2 regions of the Neobacillus sp. 19 genome follow, and region 1 is predicted to be linked to the other one. Evidence: a T-box and tRNA genes for the amino acid it is inferred to sense, from the RefSeq annotation. Region 1 holds a T-box; the other holds one or more tRNA genes.
What was found. A T-box is a leader RNA that pairs with one kind of tRNA and senses whether it is charged. The one in region 1 lies ahead of trpS (tryptophan--tRNA ligase), so its partner is inferred to be a tRNA-Trp.

Region 1 (7,154 bases):
CGCCTTCATCATGGGAACATACGCCGGAAGAAAGCCCTATACACTTGGAGATAATTTAATTGGGGGACTAAATTATTTAGGGTTATCCATTCCTTCTTTTATCGCAGGTGTATTTGCAATCTTCTTATTTTCTTTTACACTTGGATGGTTTCCATCAAATGGTTCAATTGATATAGGTGTGACAGAGGGGACACTTGAGTATTGGTTAAGCCGTCTACACCATGTATTCCTTCCGGCGGTAGTTCTAGGATTATTAAGTACTGCTAGCTATACGCAATTTTTACGCAATGATATTATAGAAAATAGCCGAAAAGACTTTGTTCGTACGGCACGTGCAAAAGGAACTGTAGAAAGAAAGATTTACAATGTTCATATTTTAAGAAACTCAATTATTCCGCTTATAACGTTTTTAGGCTTTGATTTAGTAGCCATAATTAGTGGCGCAATTATTACTGAAACGATTTTTACTTACCCAGGACTTGGACAGCTATTTTTGCAATCTGTTGGAACAAGAGATTATCCAGTATTAATGACGTTGACAATGTTGTTCTCCTTCTTAACACTAATTGGCAACCTAGTAGCCGATATATTATACGGTGTTGTAGATCCGAGAATTCGCTTAGATTAGGGGGAAATAGAGATGGAAATTATTACTCAGAAGGATTCAAAAATAATCACAGCACCCCCAAAGAAAAGTTTGTCACCATGGGCACTTGCCAGGAAAAAGTTTATAAAAAACAAATTGGCTATGACGAGCCTCATCTTTTTAGTAATAGTAGCGATTGTTTCCTTCCTTGCACCGTATATTACAACGGCAGATGTTACAAGAATTAATATTGGAGAAATGTCCCTAAAGCCATCCGGAGATCATTGGCTGGGAACAGACAAAGCCGGCCGTGATGTCTTTACCAGATTATTATACGGTGGCCGAATCTCACTATTAGTCGGAATGAGCTGTACACTGTTTGTTATTTTACTAGGTACATTAATCGGATCAATTTCGGGGTATTTCGGCGGTGCCGTCGACAGCTTATTAATGAGATTTACAGATTTTATTTTAAACTTTCCTTTTCTTGTATTTGTAATTGTTCTAAATGCGATATTTTTTGGAAAAGTAAATGGGTTATGGGTTTTAATAGGAACAATCAGTATCCTAAGCTGGGGTGGAATCGCTCGGATTGTCCGAAGTAAAATTCTTACTGAAAAAGAGAATGAATATATTACGGCTGCTATTTCGATTGGTTGCTCGCCTGCCAAGATTATAGTAAAACACCTCTTACCGAATATTCTATCAACTATCATTGTTCAGGCTACGATTACATTTGCTACTATGATTGTTGCAGAAACAGGTTTAAGCTTTCTTGGCTTCGGTGTACCACAAGAGATTCCGAGCTGGGGCAACATGTTAAATTCAGCAATTGAACCTGATGTCATCCAATTTAAACTTTGGATTTGGGTGCCTCCGGCAATATTAATTACCATCACCATTTTATCAATTAACTTTATTGGTGAAGGGTTAAAAGATGCTTTCAACCCTAAATCAAGAAGATAAAAATCTACCATCATGATATGGTAGATTTTTTTTATCCATTCAACGATTAGGTATAAATATTGGGACAACCTCATATAAATAGCGGTAAATATTCGAGCGGCGAATGTTATCAGTATTAATAGTAAATGGGGCAAAATATATATAAAGGAATAATTTAACTAAGCTCTGCCCATACTGATTGACAAAACAGTTTCTTGAAGTGAGGGGATGTACAATGTTGTATCTTCATGATGTATGGGTAAATTGGTTTGAGGGTGAAGAAAACGGGTATAATGTGTGCCATTTTCATGAATGGCGTAAGGATGACGGAGTGGAACTGTTAGACCAGGCACCACTTATTAAAGTCGAGCCGATACTGTTTAACTATATTGAAAATGACCTGTCAGAGCTGCCCCAACAGCTTCTCGACGATATTTACCAGAAAGCCTATTTAAGAAAAAACCATGAAAGAGTTCAGCTCGACTACTGCTTTGTTGTTACAGATGGGATTGGGATCCTAGTAATTGATACAATTGGCTATAATATACCAATTCGAAAGAGCAGATTGATTCCTAGACAGGAACAGCTTGTATATGAAATGATCAGTCAGCATGAGGCAAAACAATATCATTTTTATCCATCACTGAAAAGTAAGGATTTCCATATTTTATCTCCAGAACCAGAACTTATGACAGGATTGACCAGAAAAGAACGGCAATTAAAACAGCTGCTATTTATGGCACTTGATCAATTGCTTTCATCCAATAATGAAGCAGAAGTTCGCTATTGGTATACGGAATGGTGTCCTGAACAATATTCAACCATTCAAGAGATGAATTTCGAAGATGCATGGGAACAATTATTTGAAGAGACGAAGTATGGCTGGTCGAAACAGCATGAAACATTCTGTGAGAATTTAATTAAAGGGCAGCCATTTTTTGAAAAGCTATGGGAAATGGAGCACGGTCCAAAAGTAAACTAAAAAGCCTGACCCAGAGGTATGCTTTGCATATCTTTTGGGGGTCAGGCTTTTTAGCGTTTTTTGATTATCTCTTTTTTCTTCCAAGTCCCATTGCATTTTCCATTTTCTTCAGCGTTTTGCTGGCAACTTGATTAGCTTTTTCGGCACCGTGGTCCAAAATGTCGTCAAGTTCCTTTGAATCCAATAAATGGTAGTATTTGTCTTGAATGGGCTTAATAAAGTTTGCTACTACCTCCGCTAAGTCACCTTTAAAGTCTCCGTAGCCTTTACCCGCATACATTTCTTCAAGTTCGGTAATTGATTTTTCACCAAGGATTGAATAAATCGATAATAGGTTTGAAACTCCAGGTTTATTAACTGTATCAAACTTTACAATTCCATCAGAATCGGTAACTGCACTCTTTATTTTTTTCACAATTTGATTCGGTTCATCTAATAGTGTGATAAAGGCCTTTTTGTTAGCGTCAGATTTACTCATTTTTTTCGTAGGTTCCTGAAGTGACATTATGCGTGCTCCAACCTTAGGCAGGCTAATTTCAGGTATAGTAAGAACATCGTTATATTTCTTGTTAAATCTTTCAGCTAAATCTCGAGTCAATTCCATATGCTGCTTTTGATCCTCACCTACAGGAACGAGATCTGAATTATACAATAAAATATCAGCTGCCATTAACGGGGGATAGGTTAACAGGCTTGCTGAAACTGCTTCTTTACCAGAAGATTTATCTTTGAATTGTGTCATTCTCTCCAACTCTCCGATATAGGATACGCATTGCATCATCCATCCCGCTTGTGCATGTGCTGGAACCTCTGACTGGATAAACAAAGTAGCCTTCTCGGGGTCGATTCCAACAGCAAGATATAATGCTGCTAAGCTGCGAATATTTTTCCGGAGAGTTTTTGGATCCTGTGGGACCGTAATAGCATGCTGATCGACAATGCAAAAGAAGCAGTTGTATTCATTTTGCAGTTCTACGAATTGTTTCATCGCTCCTATATAGTTCCCAAGTGTAATTGTTCCACTCGGTTGAATACCAGAAAAAATTGTTTTCATTTCTGTTTCCTCCTAAAATTAAATAAAAAAAACCATTCGTCCCCAAAAATTACTAGGGACGAATGGTTCGCGGTACCACCCTAAATTACTCTAAAAGAGTCACTCAGTTCTCCATTCCTCATACATCGATTATGGAGAGTCCTTGTAACGTAAGGATGACGTCTACTCCTACTAGTTTAATCGTAACAATTAAAGAGTTCAGAAAGAGGCTCCAAAGTCCATTCCGTATTCTCATCGTGTTTGTTTTCACCATCCACAAACTCTCTGTAACGAGGGGTAATACGTACTATTCTTTATCATTGCTGCACATTTTATTCGATTAATCACATTATAAAGGATTAGCATATTTATTTTCAAGTAAGTTAAAAATAATATGCTATGAGGGCAATCATCATAAATAGACCATTCATTAGTCCATGAAAAAGGAGGGGTTTTTCATCAATAGTAACCATTTCAGATAATCTTGGGATGTCTTCTAATTTCCTTTCATCTCTGTCTCTTGAAAAGACGAGATTAATCGATCTTGAGATCACATCATAGAAACCGCTATGAATGGTATAAAGGAGTGATGCTGTTAAAAGTAGTGCTGCGGAAATATAAAAAGATATATTGATATAGCTAACTAATGAAATTTCATGTTGGAAAATAAAAGAAATAATAATAATTCCCAACTGTGTGAAAGTTAGAATATAAAGTTTTCTTTTAAAACGGAAATTCATAAAATGACCTCCAAAACATTGATTTATAAAGGGATGCCTAATAAGTATTATACAAAAAAATCCGTATAAGCCTAAATTATATCACAGCAAATTGTAATCCTAACGTAAAAATTGTATCGAAATTGTAAATTAAAAATTAAAAAAATATGTACAATTTATTTAAATTATGTATAATAGAAAATGTAGTAATTTTTCAGAATAATAGAAAAGGGAGGTCTACATAGTGAAGAAAACAAAACTTTCACTACTTTTAGTATTATCACTTGTACTAAGCATGTTTCTAGCAGCATGTTCAGGCGGCGATAAAAACGAAGGAACAGACAAAGGGAAAGACAAAGGCGGCGAAAAAGCCCCTGCAGAACAACTTGCTGATGAACAAGTATTAAACGTGCTTGAGTCTGCTGAAATTCCAACTATGGACAGTGTGTTAGCAACTGACGTTATGGGTTTCACCACGATGAATGCTGTTAACGAAGGTATGTATCGTTTAGACGCCGATCAAAAGGTTGTACCTGCCGGCGCTGAAGCAATGCCTGAATACAATGCTGATAAAACTGAACTAACAGTAAAATTAAGAAAAGATGCAAAATGGACTAATGGAGATCCTGTAACAGCACATGACTATGTGTTTGCTTGGCAGCGTGCTATCAACCCAGAAACTGCATCTGAATATGGCCCTTACTTTATGGAAGGCAAAATCAAAAACGCTACTGAAATCGGTAAAGGCGAAGCCAAAGTAGAAGATCTTGGCATTAAGGCTGAAGATGACTACACTTTAAAGATTACTCTTGAAAGACCAATTCCTTATATTGAATCTTTCATTACATTCCAATTGTTCTACCCGCAAAACCAAAAGTTTGTTGAAGAACAAGGCAAAGATTATGCCAAAGATGCGGCGCACATTCTATACAATGGTCCATTTAAGATGACTAAATGGGATGGCCCGACAGCAACTGAATGGACTATGGAGAAAAATGAAACTTACCATAGTGCAAAAGACGTAACGTTAACAAAGATTAACTTTGCTGTTTCTAAAGATCCGCAAGCGTCTGCAAACGCATTTACTGCAGGTGAAGCTGATATCACACCAAAACTTGCACAAGCAGCAATCCTTTCGCAATTTGAAGGTGATCCAGCGTTATTGCAATACCAAGAACCATCACTTTTCTGGATTAAAATGAACCAAAAGAATCCAGCATTGAAAAATATCAACATCCGTAAAGCAATTGCCTTATCAATTGATAAAAAAGCTTTAGCTGATGATGTACTAGCTAACGGCTCAATTGCAGCAGATTTCTTCGTGCCAAAATCATTTGCATTCTTAGACGGCAAGGATTTCCGTGAATCTGCAAAGACTTATAATGAAATGAATAAAGAAGAAGCTAAAAAGTATTGGGATAAAGGTTTAGCTGAGCTTGGCGTAAAAGAACTTTCTTTAGGTTATGTTGGCGGTGATACCGAAACAGCCAAAGCTTCTGATTCTTTCATTAAAGACCAATTAGAGAAGAACCTTCCTGGTTTGAAGCTTACAATGACACCTGTTCCATTTAATATCCGTATTGAACGTGAACAAAAGATGGATTACGATTTATTATTCACTGGCTGGGGTCCTGACTACGCAGACCCAATGACATTTATGGATCTATTCCTAACTGGCGGCGACCATAACAAAATGGATTACAGCAGTGCAAAATATGATGAGTTAATTAAAGCAGCGCAAACTGATTTAGCTGCCAAAGACAAAGAGCGCTGGGATGCTCTAGTCGAAGCTGAAAAGGTTCTTTTAGAAGATGATGTAGCAATTGTGCCGGTTTACCAACGTTCCGTAAATCTCTTGATTAACGAAAAGGTAAGTGGTTTTGCTCACCATGCATTCGGTCCTGACTATAGTTACCAGTGGATTAAAATCCTTAAAAAGTAGCTATACTAACCAAATAAGAAGAGAGTATATTTCCAAATATACTCTCTTTTTACCTGTATGGGAATTGTCGAAAGATGACGAAAATTTAATTAATTAGGAGGTGCAGGCATGGCAAAATATATTTTAAAGCGTATAATCTACATGATTATTACCCTGCTTATTGTTGCATCCGTTACTTTTTTCCTGATGAAGCTAATGCCAGGCAGCCCATTTAAAAGTTTTACAAAGCTTAATGCAACTCAACAACAAGTTTTGTTGGATAAGTACGGATTAAACGACCCAATCCCTGTTCAATATTTTAAATATATGAAAAATACGGTGACAGGTGATTTAGGGATTTCCTTCCAATTTAATAACACCCCTGTTACAACCCTTCTTGCTAACAGAATAGGTCCTTCAGCAATTTTAGGTTTGCAGGCAATGGTGTTTGGAGCAATTTTTGGAATATTTTTGGGCACCATTGCTGCACTAAAGCAAAACACCTGGGTTGATTATGGATCTACTTTCTTAGCTGTTGTTGGAAAATCCATTCCATCGTTTATTTTTGCTGGATTACTTCAGTATTATGTTGCAGTAAAGTTGGGCTGGTTTCCGGTCATGTTGTGGAGAGGCCCGGAATACACGGTTTTGCCGACAATAGCTCTCGCAATGTTCCCAATATCAATTGCTGCTAGGTTTATGCGTACTGAAATGATTGATGTATTGGGGTCTGATTACATCACTTTGGCAAAAGCAAAAGGCGCCAGCCGCTTTCAAATCAGTATAAAGCATGCCTTAAGAAATGCGTTGATTCCTGTTGTGACAGTCATGGGACCTTTGGCAGTCAGTCTAATGACCGGTTCACTCGTTATTGAAAAGATTTTTGGAATTCCCGGTTTGGGTGAACAATTTGTTAAATCCATTGGGTCAAATGATTATCCTGTCATAATGGGTACAACACTTTTATT
Region 2 (7,154 bases), on a different contig from region 1:
TCCCTTCCAGTAACAATTGTGTTATGATTAAACCTGCCGTCGCCCTCAAAGTCATAGCAAATAACGTCTCCTAATATCAGCTGGTCTGGGCTGCTGACTTCTCTTGCTCTGAGGCCGCTTTTAGAATTGCCTAAATAGTTTTTAAGAGAATGCGCCACTGCCCAGCTATAGCTCCAATTCGTTCGTTGGTACCACCAGCCATTCCCGCGGTTCGGATGTCCTCTCATCGGTGCCTCACCCGCCCTGAGACATTGAGATATATAATTGGTACAGTTATTTTCAAATTTTTGAAAGGCAGGATTATAGGTATTCCACCAGCGCTCTGCGTATTGAACCGCTTTTAAGCGGTTATATTCATAGCTAATCCGCTCTTCTCGGTCTTCTATTTCCGGTACAATCACTTCCTGAGCGGGTTCTTGATGTTGCATCGGCGTTATTATTTCCTCATCCATAACTAAAGCGCCTTTATAAAACTTAGCAATTCTTTCTTCAATTTCTTCTTCAAGATATAGCTGACCCTTCTGTTTAATTAAATATTGATAATGGGCGTTGTATTTAATCATTTTAAATTCATCTTCTACCGATTCCTCAACGATGTTTCCTAAAGCTTTCACTTTAACAATTTCTGCCGACCTTTTCGCTGCTGCTGCCTGTTTCTTTTCTGCCTTCGGAAAAAACAGCTTACTGCCCCTATTTTCCGATACAAATAAATCTACCCTTTTTTCAAAAAGATCTTGAAGTAATTCACGCATGGTCTTGACCCTCCTCTCTTTTTATACATATGAGGGTAAGCGGGATTTAATATAAAAAAAGAGCAAAACGGTTTGCTCTTTTCTTATTGGAAAAAACTTAATGCTTTATTAATTTCTTCAAGAACCTCAGTATCAGCTTCATTTTCTTTGGCTGTTAAAAGGGCAGTTAATGCCTTGGCGCTGCCAATTTTCCCTAATGCCCATGCAGCCGTTCCCCTTGCAACGGGACTTACTTCTTTTACTAAAACCTCAGTTAATTCAGGAATAGCCGTTTCATCTTTAAAATGGCCAAGTGCAATCATCGCATTCCGCTGAATGGGTTTCTTTCCTCTCCATGAACCCGAGACATAGCCGAACTTATTTTTAAATTCGCGGTTGCTTAGCGATAAAATCGGCTTTAACAGGGGCTTGGCTACTTCAGGGTCGGGCTCCATTTCCGAGTGAAAATAAAAGTTTTTCCCTTTGTTATGCGGACATGCAGTCTGACAGGAATCACAGCCGTAAACACGATTCCCAATCTTTTCCCGAAACTCATCAGGAATAAATCCTTTTGTCTGTGTTAAAAATGATATACAGCGCTGAGCGTTAATTTGCCCGCCTTGGACTAAAGCACCTGTAGGACAGGCATCTAAACACTTTGTGCAAGACCCGCATTGGTCCTCTATTCGTGTGTCCGGTTCAAACGGAATACTTGTTATCATTTCTCCTATATATACGTAGGAGCCAAATTCCGGTGTAATAATGGCACAGTTTTTTCCGCTCCAGCCAATTCCGGCTCTTTCAGCAACTGCCCGGTCTGATAGCTCCCCAGTATCAACCATTGATCTTAACCGGGCATCAGGGATATTAGAGATAATAAATTCTTCCAGCCTTTTCAACCGGTCCCGAAGAATATGATGATAATCTAGCCCCCAAGAGGCTCTGCTGAATATCCCTCTCCGCTCACCCTTCCTGCCTTCCTTCCGTTCCTTCATTTTTGATGGATAAGCGAGGGCAATCGAAATAATTGAGCGAGGCTCTTCAAGCAGCAATGAGGGTGTAACTCGTTTCTCGATATCCGGCTCCTCAAATCCTGATTGATAGCCAAGAGCCTGCTGTCTAATTAAACGATTTTTTAATTCATCGAATGGATCTGCTGTAGTGAACCCGATTTTATCAATGCCAATCTCTTTACTGAAGGCAATAAGTTCAGTTTTTAATCTATTTACATCCATTTCAATTCCCTCCTTTCCAAAATACTTCGTCTATTTTAAAGTTGATAAGATTATTAGCTGCACATCTAATTATGATAAACTATTTTTAATGAAATTTGGAGGTGGAATCGTTGGAAATTCAACTTTCAACGGAAATAATCGAGCAAATTCCCGGCTTTAAACTTGGGGTAATTGAATACAGAAATATCACAGTAGGAGATTCACCACAAATGCTTAAGGGCAGACTGCAGCTTTTTCAAGAGTCGATTTATTTTGATTTAGAAAACACTAATGTAACAGACCTTCCGGGCTTACAAGAATGGCGCAACGTATTTAAACAGACTGGTAAAGATCCAAATCGCTACCGTCCCTCTGCAGAAAGCTTATATAGACGGGTACAATCGCAAAATTATCTTTCTTCGGTGCAAAGTGCTATTGATATCAATAATTTTTTTTCACTTCAGTATCAAGTGCCGATTGGAATTTATGACCTTGATCTTATCCAAGGGTCAGTTGAAATACGAATTGGTAAAGCCGGCGAGGAGTACATAGGATTAAACGGGAGGAAAAATTCTTTAGATCGATTACTTTTGGCCGCTGATCAAGAGGGACCTTTTGGCAGCCCGTTTGTCGATTCAGAACGAACACCCGTAAAATATACTACGAAAAATGCTTTACAAATCATTTATTTACGGCCATCAACCGATATCGAAAATGCTGAAAAGCTGACACTTTCATTAATGGACATGTTTTTACAAATTCATGGCGGGGAAGGTACATTTCATATTCTTGAATGCTAGAAGGCATCCTTTTTTAATGTAATGAAAAAACGCAATGCATCGTTCTCCTATGTAACGATACACTGCGTTAGTTAATATGTATGGAGCGGGTGATGGGAATCGAACCCACTACATCAGCTTGGAAGGCTGAGGTTTTACCAGTAAACTACACCCGCATGTTTTGATTAAATATGACAAATTGATGAACTGACTGTTATTATAATACACACAATTCTTCCATACGTCAAGTAGCTTCATCGAAATTTGTCGATTTTTTTCACTTTACTAAACAACGCTTCTTTATGTTTTTTCTTCTGCGAATTGTCCATCATACGAATAAAAAACAAAAAAGGTTTTCTACATGGTATGTGAAAAACCTTTTTATCATCGAATTGATACCGGTGGTCGGGGTCGAACCGACACTCCTCACGGAACACGATTTTGAGTCGTGCGCGTCTGCCAATTCCGCCACACCGGCGTATTAAGATGTTTGAAGCAATGCCGAGAACCGGAATCGAACCGGTACGGTAGTCACCTACCGCAGGATTTTAAGTCCTGTGCGTCTGCCAGTTCCGCCACCCCGGCAAAAATCAATTACTTATTTTAATCCATGAAAGATAAAATTTGGAGGCGGCAACCGGATTCGAACCGGTGGTAAAGGTTTTGCAGACCTCTGCCTTACCACTTGGCTATGCCGCCGTATATTTTGGAGCGGAAGACGGGATTCGAACCCGCGACCCCCACCTTGGCAAGGTGGTGTTCTACCACTGAACTACTTCCGCAGAATGGCTGGGCTAGCTGGATTTGAACCAACGCATGTCGCAGTCAAAGTGCGATGCCTTACCGCTTGGCTATAGCCCAATGATAATAATAAAATATTTTTATGGGGCGACTGATGGGAATCGAACCCACGAATGTCGGAACCACAATCCGATGCGTTAACCACTTCGCCACAATCGCCACAATATGATTGGCAGGGGTAGTAGGAATTGAACCCACACCAAAGGTTTTGGAGACCTTCGTTCTACCTTTAAACTATACCCCTATAAATAAATGGTGGAGGGGGACGGATTCGAACCGCCGAACCCGGAGGGAGCGGATTTACAGTCCGCCGCGTTTAGCCACTTCGCTACCCCTCCACTATAATATGTTATTGTCAGCTTAAGGTGCCGACGAGAGGAATTGAACCCCCAACCTACTGATTACGATTCAGTTGCTCTACCAATTGAGCTACATCGGCAATCAATTAAATGAATAAATGGTGGCTCAGGACGGAATCGAACCGCCGACACAAGGATTTTCAGTCCTTTGCTCTACCGACTGAGCTACTGAGCCACTCTAAATGGCGGTCTGGACGGGACTCGAACCCGCGACCTCCTGCGTGACAGGCAGGCATTCTAACCAACTGAACTACCAGACCAAATTGCGGGGACAGGATTTGAACCTGCGACCTTCGGGTTATGAGCCCGACGAGCTACCGGACTGCTCCACCCCGCGATAATAATAATAATTAGAGCATTATGGTGGAGGATGACGGGATCGAACCGCCGACCCTCTGCTTGTAAGGCAGATGCTCTCCCAGCTGAGCTAATCCTCCAAATGGTGACCCCTACGGGATTCGAACCCGTGTTACCGCCGTGAAAGGGCGGTGTCTTAACCGCTTGACCAAGGGGCCATATTGTTACAATGTTTTTATGGCGGAGAGCAAGGGATTTGAACCCTTGAGACAGGGTTACCCGCCTACACGATTTCCAATCGTGCTCCTTCGGCCACTCGGACAGCTCTCCAACAAAAATGGCTCCGCAGGTAGGACTCGAACCTACGACCGATCGGTTAACAGCCGATAGCTCTACCACTGAGCTACTGCGGAATAATATGATTACAGCCTGGCAACGTCCTACTCTCACAGGGGCGCATGCCCCAACTACCATCGGCGCTGAGAAGCTTAACTTCCGTGTTCGGTATGGGAACGGGTGTGACCTTCTCGCCATTGTTACCAGACTATTTTATCGACACTATTTTATTATAATGTCTTTTTCATATTTTTCAAGAGGAAATTTAATTTTTTTCATTCCCTCAAAACTAGATAATGCAGAAGAAGTTTTTGTAAAAACGAGTTCAACCAATTTGAAATGGTTAAGTCCTCGATCGATTAGTATCAGTCAGCTCCACATGTCGCCATGCTTCCACCTCTGACCTATCAACCTGATCATCTTTCAGGGATCTTACTAGCTTGACGCTATGGGAAATCTCATCTTGAGGGGGGCTTCATGCTTAGATGCTTTCAGCACTTATCCCGTCCGCACATAGCTACCCAGCGATGCCTTTGGCAAGACAACTGGTACACCAGCGGTGCGTCCATCCCGGTCCTCTCGTACTAAGGACAGCTCCTCTCAAATTTCCTGCGCCCACGACGGATAGGGACCGAACTGTCTCACGACGTTCTGAACCCAGCTCGCGTACCGCTTTAATGGGCGAACAGCCCAACCCTTGGGACCGACTACAGCCCCAGGATGCGATGAGCCGACATCGAGGTGCCAAACCTCCCCGTCGATGTGGACTCTTGGGGGAGATAAGCCTGTTATCCCCGGGGTAGCTTTTATCCGTTGAGCGATGGCCCTTCCATGCGGAACCACCGGATCACTAAGCCCGACTTTCGTCCCTGCTCGACTTGTAGGTCTCGCAGTCAAGCTCCCTTGTGCCTTTACACTCTACGAATGATTTCCAACCATTCTGAGGGAACCTTTGGGCGCCTCCGTTACTCTTTAGGAGGCGACCGCCCCAGTCAAACTGCCCACCTGACACTGTCTCCCACCCCGATCAGGGGTGCGGGTTAGAATTTCAATACAGCCAGGGTAGTATCCCACCGACGCCTCCACCGAAGCTAGCGCTCCGGCTTCTCAGGCTCCTACCTATCCTGTACAAGCTGTACCAAAATTCAATATCAGGCTACAGTAAAGCTCCACGGGGTCTTTCCGTCCTGTCGCGGGTAACCTGCATCTTCACAGGTACTATAATTTCACCGAGTCTCTCGTTGAGACAGTGCCCAGATCGTTACGCCTTTCGTGCGGGTCGGAACTCTACCCGACAAGGAATTTCGCTACCTTAGGACCGTTATAGTTACGGCCGCCGTTTACTGGGGCTTCGATTCAGAGCTTCGCTTGCGCTAACCCCTCCTCTTAACCTTCCAGCACCGGGCAGGCGTCAGCCCCTATACTTCGCCTTGCGGCTTCGCAGAGACCTGTGTTTTTGCTAAACAGTCGCCTGGGCCTATTCACTGCGGCTCTTCAGGGCTATGAACCCTAAAGAGCACCCCTTCTCCCGAAGTTACGGGGTCATTTGCCGAGTTCCTTAACGAGAGTTCTCTCGCTCACCTTAGGATTCTCTCCTCGCCTACCTGTGTCGGTTTGCGGTACGGGCACCTTGAATCTCGCTAGAGGCTTTTCTTGGCAGTGTGGAATCAGGAACTTCGGTACTAAATTTCCCTCGCTGTCACAGCTCAGCCTTTACGGTGAACGGATTTTCCTATTCACCAGCCTAACTGCTTAGACGCGCATATCCAACAGCGCGCTTACCCTATCCTCCTGCGTCCCCCCATCACTCAAACGATTCATAGGTGGTACAGGAATATCAACCTGTTGTCCATCGCCTACGCCTTTCGGCCTCGGCTTAGGTCCCGACTAACCCTGAGCGGACGAGCCTTCCTCAGGAAACCTTAGGCATACGGTGGATGAGATTCTCACTCATCTTTCGCTACTCATACCGGCATTCTCACTTCTAAGCGCTCCACCAGTCCTTACGGTCTAGCTTCAACGCCCTTAGAACGCTCTCCTACCACTGACACCAACGGTGTCAATCCACAGCTTCGGTGATACGTTTAGCCCCGGTACATTTTCGGCGCAGAGTCACTCGACCAGTGAGCTATTACGCACTCTTTAAATGGTGGCTGCTTCTAAGCCAACATCCTGGTTGTCTAAGCAACTCCACATCCTTTTCCACTTAACGTATACTTTGGGACCTTAGCTGGTGGTCTGGGCTGTTTCCCTTTTCGACTACGGATCTTATCACTCGCAGTCTGACTCCCACGGATAAGTCTTTGGCATTCGGAGTTTGTCTGAATTCGGTAACCCGATGAGGGCCCCTAGTCCAAACAGTGCTCTACCTCCAAGACTCTAACAACGTGAGGCTAGCCCTGAAGCTATTTCGGAGAGAACCAGCTATCTCCAAGTTCGATTGGAATTTCTCCGCTACCCACACCTCATCCCCGCACTTTTCAACGTGCGTGGGTTCGGGCCTCCATCCAGTGTTACCTGGCTTCACCCTGGACATGGGTAGATTCACCTGGTTTCGGGTCTACGACCACATACTCAAACGCCCTATTCAGACTCGCTTTCGCTGCGGCTCCGTCTCTTCAACTTAACCTTGCATGG

Region 2: it has a tRNA-Trp gene. The T-box ahead of trpS (tryptophan--tRNA ligase) is inferred to sense a tRNA for this amino acid. The anticodon was not compared.

The regions. Positions count from the first base shown of each region.
Region 1 is NZ_JBMPZU010000041.1:19,541-26,694, forward strand. Features, by position in the region: gene opp4B (oligopeptide ABC transporter permease) at 1-628, shown strand, start outside; gene opp4C (oligopeptide ABC transporter permease) at 641-1,552, shown strand; gene ACO1D1_RS13350 (YjbA family protein) at 1,767-2,513, shown strand; gene trpS (tryptophan--tRNA ligase) at 2,578-3,567, opposite strand; T-box leader at 3,619-3,876, opposite strand; gene ACO1D1_RS13360 (DUF3899 domain-containing protein) at 3,930-4,286, opposite strand; gene ACO1D1_RS13365 (peptide ABC transporter substrate-binding protein) at 4,510-6,207, shown strand; gene opp3b (oligopeptide ABC transporter permease) at 6,316-7,154, shown strand, end outside.
Region 2 is NZ_JBMPZU010000048.1:857-8,010, reverse strand. Features, by position in the region: gene ACO1D1_RS15000 (amidase domain-containing protein) at 1-752, opposite strand, end outside; gene queG (tRNA epoxyqueuosine(34) reductase QueG) at 836-1,966, opposite strand; gene ACO1D1_RS14990 (B3/B4 domain-containing protein) at 2,077-2,745, shown strand; tRNA gene ACO1D1_RS14985 (tRNA-Gly) at 2,827-2,900, opposite strand; tRNA gene ACO1D1_RS14980 (tRNA-Leu) at 3,121-3,202, opposite strand; tRNA gene ACO1D1_RS14975 (tRNA-Leu) at 3,224-3,309, opposite strand; tRNA gene ACO1D1_RS14970 (tRNA-Cys) at 3,350-3,423, opposite strand; tRNA gene ACO1D1_RS14965 (tRNA-Gly) at 3,432-3,506, opposite strand; tRNA gene ACO1D1_RS14960 (tRNA-Gln) at 3,511-3,585, opposite strand; tRNA gene ACO1D1_RS14955 (tRNA-His) at 3,609-3,684, opposite strand; tRNA gene ACO1D1_RS14950 (tRNA-Trp) at 3,696-3,769, opposite strand; tRNA gene ACO1D1_RS14945 (tRNA-Tyr) at 3,779-3,863, opposite strand; tRNA gene ACO1D1_RS14940 (tRNA-Thr) at 3,892-3,964, opposite strand; tRNA gene ACO1D1_RS14935 (tRNA-Phe) at 3,984-4,059, opposite strand; tRNA gene ACO1D1_RS14930 (tRNA-Asp) at 4,068-4,144, opposite strand; tRNA gene ACO1D1_RS14925 (tRNA-Met) at 4,148-4,221, opposite strand; tRNA gene ACO1D1_RS14920 (tRNA-Val) at 4,246-4,321, opposite strand; tRNA gene ACO1D1_RS14915 (tRNA-Glu) at 4,325-4,399, opposite strand; tRNA gene ACO1D1_RS14910 (tRNA-Ser) at 4,420-4,511, opposite strand; tRNA gene ACO1D1_RS14905 (tRNA-Asn) at 4,520-4,594, opposite strand; rRNA gene rrf (5S ribosomal RNA) at 4,609-4,725, opposite strand; rRNA gene ACO1D1_RS14895 (23S ribosomal RNA) at 4,857-7,154, opposite strand, start outside.